2 regions of the Delftia sp. HK171 genome follow, and region 1 is predicted to be linked to the other one. Evidence: riboswitches for the same ligand, from Rfam matches in the RefSeq annotation. Region 1 holds a riboswitch; the other holds the start of a gene.
The links. Region 1 has a riboswitch for glycine ahead of gcvT (glycine cleavage system aminomethyltransferase GcvT). Riboswitches for the same ligand answer to the same signal wherever they lie in the genome.
Positions count from the first base shown of each region.

Region 1 (2,448 bases):
TCCGCCGAACTCGGTCCACGCCAAGCGCGCAGGCTGTCCTCAACCGCGGTGATAGCGTGGGGGCACGAAGGGCGTGGCCTGCACCTGCATGGGCACGGCCTTGCCGCGCACCATGGCCTGCAGCGTGGTGCCGATGGCGGCGCTGCCCGGCTCCACATAGGCCAGTGCCACGGGCTGGTTCAGCGTGGGCGACAGCAGGCCGCTGGTGACCTGGCCGACCTTGCGGCCGCTGGCATCCAGCAGTTCCGTGCCTTCGCGCACGGGCACGCGCTCCAGGGCCACCAGGCCCACGCGCTTGCGCGTGAGCAGCTCGGGCGCCTGCAGCTGGGCCAGCACGGTGGCCGCGCCGGGAAAGCCGCCTTCGCGCTCGCCACCAATGCGGCGGACCTTCTGCACGGCCCAGTTCAGGGCGGCCTCGGCCGGGGTGGTGGTCGTGTCCAGATCGTTGCCGTACAGGCACAGGCCGGCTTCCAGGCGCAGCGAATTGCGCGCGCCCAGGCCCACGGGCCTGACTTCGGGCTGGGCCAGCAGGGCTCGGGCAAAGGCCTCGGCGTGGCTGGCGGGCAAGGAGATCTCGAAGCCGTCCTCGCCGGTATAGCCGCTGCGCGTGATGTACAGCTCGGCGCCTTCCCAGTCGAAGTGGCCGCCCGTCATGAACACCAGCCCGGCCGTGTCGGGCAGCAGGCGCTCCATGGCGGCTGCTGCCTGCGGGCCCTGCAGCGCCAGCAGGCCCCGGTCGAACTGGGGCTCGATTTCACAGCGCCCGCCAATGCGGGCCTGGATGTGCGCCAGGTCTTCGAGCTTGCAGGCGCCGTTGACGATCAGGAACAGGTCGTCCTCGCGGCGCACGAACATCAGGTCGTCCAGGATGCCGCCCGCGTCGTTGAGCAGCAGGCCGTAGCGCTGGCGGTGTTCGCCCAGGCCCAGCACGTCCATGGGCAGCAGCGATTCCAGCGCCGCGCCGGCATCCGGGCCGCGCAGGCTGATCTGGCCCATGTGCGAGACATCGAACAGGCCTGCCGCCTCGCGCGTGTGCAGGTGCTCGGCCATCAGCCCCTGCGGGTATTGCACGGGCATGGAGTAGCCGGCAAACGGCACCATGCGCGCGCCCAGTTCCTGGTGCAGGTCGAACAGCGGGGTCTTGAGCAGATCGGTGGTGGAGGCAGCGGTCAAGGAGGGACTCTCTTTTCGGCAAGGGGCAAGGCACAACGCCATCCCGGAATCCCGGGATGTCCTGCCCTGCTGTCCGCTTTACCTGAGAGATTCACCCGCACCTTCCATGCGTGGGGCTTGCTCCTTCGGTGGATGGGGCACACCGCCGTGCCCTGCATCTCTCTCCAGCTAGGAACGCCTGCGGCCGTGGCGGCAGGCGGTGCCAGTCCTTTTGCCTGAGCGTTCGGGGCGAACCCTGCGCCTTCGGCGGTGCCGCTGCCTGTGACCATTGCGGCCGGGCGGGCACTCTCTCCTGACCGGCGCATTCTAGCTGCGGCCAGCGTCCGCGCGGCTTCGGGATTTCCGCGGGCCGGCCCCAACTCCATGCGCTTGCCTGCATGGATGCATTTGCAAATTGCATAACTGTCTAAAAAATCTCCTACATTGAGATGCATCGATATATGAAATCTCGTGAGCGAGAAGGAAGAAGCGCACATGCAGCAGACGCTGGGAGACACATTGGCCTGGCCGGCACGTTACCTGCCGAACAAGGAAGCCCTGGTCGCTTGGGAGGGCGGCGAGCGCCGCGCCTGGACCTACGCCCAGCTCGATGCCGAAGTCAACCGCCACGCCCACGGCCTGGCCGAGCTGGGCATAGGCCATGGCGACGTGGTCGCGGCCTTTCTCTACAACACGCCGGCCTTTGTCTTCACCATGCTGGCGGCCGCGCGCCTGGGCGCCATCTTCAACCCCATCAACTACCGGCTGGCGGCCCAGGAGCTGGCCTTCATCCTCAAGGACGGCGCTGCGCGCGCCCTGGTGTTCGAGCACGAGGGCGGCGAGGTGGCCGCGCGCGCCCAGGCCCTGCTCAAGGCCGAAGGCGGCGGCACTGGCGCAGGCACCGAGCACTGGATCTTTGCCGACGATGCCCCGGCCGACCCGCTGCCGGTCTGGGCCACGCAGCGCCTGTCCGCCCTGGCCTGGGGCCGCAGCAGCGCGCCGCCCCAGGCCCATGTGCGCGAGAGCGACCCCTGCATCCTCATGTACACCAGCGGAACCACGGGCCGGCCCAAGGGTGTGCTGCATACGCACCGCAGCAAGCTGGCGCACAACGCCCTCATGCACCAGACCATGCAGTTCACGCGCGACGACGTGGGCCTGGCCATGGCGCCGCTCAACCACACGGCCGAGCTGCACACCAGCTTTCTGCCGCGCCTGCAGGCCGGGGCCACCCAGGTGCTGCTGCGCCGCTTTGACGTGACCGAGGCCTGGCGCCTGATCCGCGAAGAGCGCGTG
Region 1 covers NZ_CP018101.1:4,372,506-4,374,953, reverse strand. Annotated here, with positions in the region: gene gcvT (glycine cleavage system aminomethyltransferase GcvT) at 40-1,173, opposite strand; glycine riboswitch at 1,233-1,351, opposite strand; glycine riboswitch at 1,367-1,478, opposite strand; gene BO996_RS19710 (fatty acid--CoA ligase) at 1,648-2,448, shown strand, end outside.

Region 2 (2,448 bases), 2.2 Mb from region 1:
CGCAATGCGCAGGCGGTCGCCTTGCGCGCCCGTGTAGCGCGAGAACACCAGCTTGAACTCGTCGTCCGTGAGGCTGACCTGATAGGCCTTGGCGGGGTCCAGCACCGGCAGGGTCACGGAGTAGCCCTTGGCCGGATAGATGGGCAGGCGCAACCCCAGCGGCTGGGCCAGCAGCGGGCTGAACGAGCCCATGGCCAGCACATAGGCGTCGCCCTGGATGCGTTCGTAGCGGCCATCGGCATTGGTCACCTCCACATGGTCGATATGGCGGCTGGCGCCCGCGCCCGTGGTGCGCAGCGCCGTCACGTGGTGGCCGTGGCGGAACTGCACGCCCGTGGTGGTGGCAATGCGTGCCAGCTCGCGCGTGAAGAGATTGGCGTCGCCCGATTCATCCTCGGCCGTATAGGTGGCGCCCGCTATCTGCCCGCGCACATGGGCCAGGGCCGGCTCCAGGCGCACGGCTTCGTCGGCGTCGATCAGGCGGCGGTCGCAGCCCAGGGCCTGCATCTGCTCGGTGGGCTTGAGAGCGCCCTCGAACTCGCGGGCGTTCGTGTAGAAGTGCAGGATGCCCTGCATGCGCTGTTCGTACTGGATGCCGGTGTCCGACCGCAGCTGCTGCAGGGCCTCGCGGCTGTAGGTGCCCAGGCGAACGATCTGCTGGATGTTGTGGCGCGTGCGCGCGGGCGTGCAGTTGCGCAGGAAGGACAGGCCCCAGAGCCACTGGCGCATGTCGGCGCGCAGGCGGAACAGCAGGGGGGCGTCCTGCCGGCCCAGCCAGCCCAGCAACTTCAGCGGTGCGCCGGGGTTGGCCCAGGGCTCGGCGTGGCTGACCGAGATCTGCCCGCCGTTGGCAAAGCTGGTTTCGGCGCCGGGCGCAGCCTGGCGGTCGATGACCGTGACCTCGTGGCCCAGGGATTGCAGATAGTAGGCCGAGGCGGTGCCGATCAGGCCGGCTCCGAGAACGATGACGCGCATGACAATGCCCTTTCAAAGGCATGTGCCGGTCACGCGGAAGCTGGTAGCTATGGATTCAATAGCAAGCAGCCGGCGTCCGTCGTGACGCAGCTGCCGCTCCCCCTGTCCTTGGTACCTGAGAGATTCACCGCCGTCCATGGGAACGGGGCTTGCTCCTTCGGTGCGCCGCATATTGCGTGCGGCGGCTCTCCAGACGGCATGTTGTGTTTGCAGTACGGAACCTGAGCGTGTATGGGAGTTTGCGCCTTCGGTGAGGCTCGGCACCGTGGTGCCCGCCTGCTCTCCTGCAGGGGCGATTCTATGTGGCTTGCGCAGCCGGTTCCAGTCGTACTCGGGATACCACCAGTTACTACCTGTATGTGGTGTGGCCGATTCAGGGTATTCCCTAGATCGCTCAAGCGCCTCCCTCGTAGCGCTGGCACGAGTCTCCGACTGCATGTAAAAAAACTATTGAAATAGAAAAAAACATGATTTAGCCTATCGATGTGTGCAGTGGTTTGTCAGTGCATGTTCTGGTCGATTGGACCTGCATGGGTTAACCATGAGTTGTGTATATGTCTGATAGGCGACTTACCGTTGCACAGGTGCAGGTCCATGGAAACTGGTCCGGCACTGAAAAAATACAAGCACGGTGAATATGGTTTGTGGAGGGAGGAATGATTTGCGTCGCAAACCCGACTGAAGGTGTGTCCGGCTCAATGGGCAGCGGAGCAGCTCGCAAACGTTGATGGAAATCCGCCTTTTCTGATTGACGCGCAGGATCTGCGCGAAAAATTTTGCTTCCAACCTCACCGGCTGCAAGGTGAGTTGTGAGCTCGTGATTCAAATAGAACTATTCGAGGTACGGCGATGCAAATGCGCTGGGTACAACTGATGGCCATTGCCATTGGGAAAATCATTTTCCTGTCATATCTCCTTGAGAAAACGGGGAATATCATGCATGCTCTCAATCGCCTGCCTGGTTCGGCATTTTTTCGCAAGTGGCGTGCAGCGAAGTGCCTTTTCTCTTTGCTGCTGCTTTCATGCGCGGGTATCTCATCCACGGCACTGGCGGCGACCGTCGTTTTCACGGTCACCGACAACAGCGACGCTCCCAATGCCAATGCAACGACACCAACCACCTGTGTCAGCACGCTGGGAGGCACCTTTGCTGGCGCATGTACGCTGCGAGCTGCCATTCAGGCAGCCAACTACACGCTGCAAACGCTGGATCCGAGTGCCGATGTTTCCATCGTCTTTGCGCCGACACTGTCTACGTCGGTACGAACCATACAGAGTGGGACATCCAAGGATGCGGCCGGAAACCTCCATCCGTATGTCGACAATCAGACGGTTTACGTGCGCTGTGCCAATACATTCGTCAGCGGAGCCCAGTCCGGCGCCGTGACGGGAGCCACCAATGCCTGTGGTCAAACCCAGATGATCAGCGGCGGCGATACGGGCACCACCACTGGTGCCGGTGGCGCCTGGTAC
Region 2 covers NZ_CP018101.1:147,930-150,377, reverse strand. Annotated here, with positions in the region: gene BO996_RS00630 (D-amino acid dehydrogenase) at 1-975, opposite strand, end outside; glycine riboswitch at 1,068-1,178, opposite strand; gene BO996_RS00625 (invasin domain 3-containing protein) at 1,825-2,448, shown strand, end outside.
Region 2: it holds a riboswitch for glycine, as region 1 does, so the genes downstream of both, BO996_RS00630 (D-amino acid dehydrogenase) here and gcvT (glycine cleavage system aminomethyltransferase GcvT) in region 1, are expected to answer to the same signal.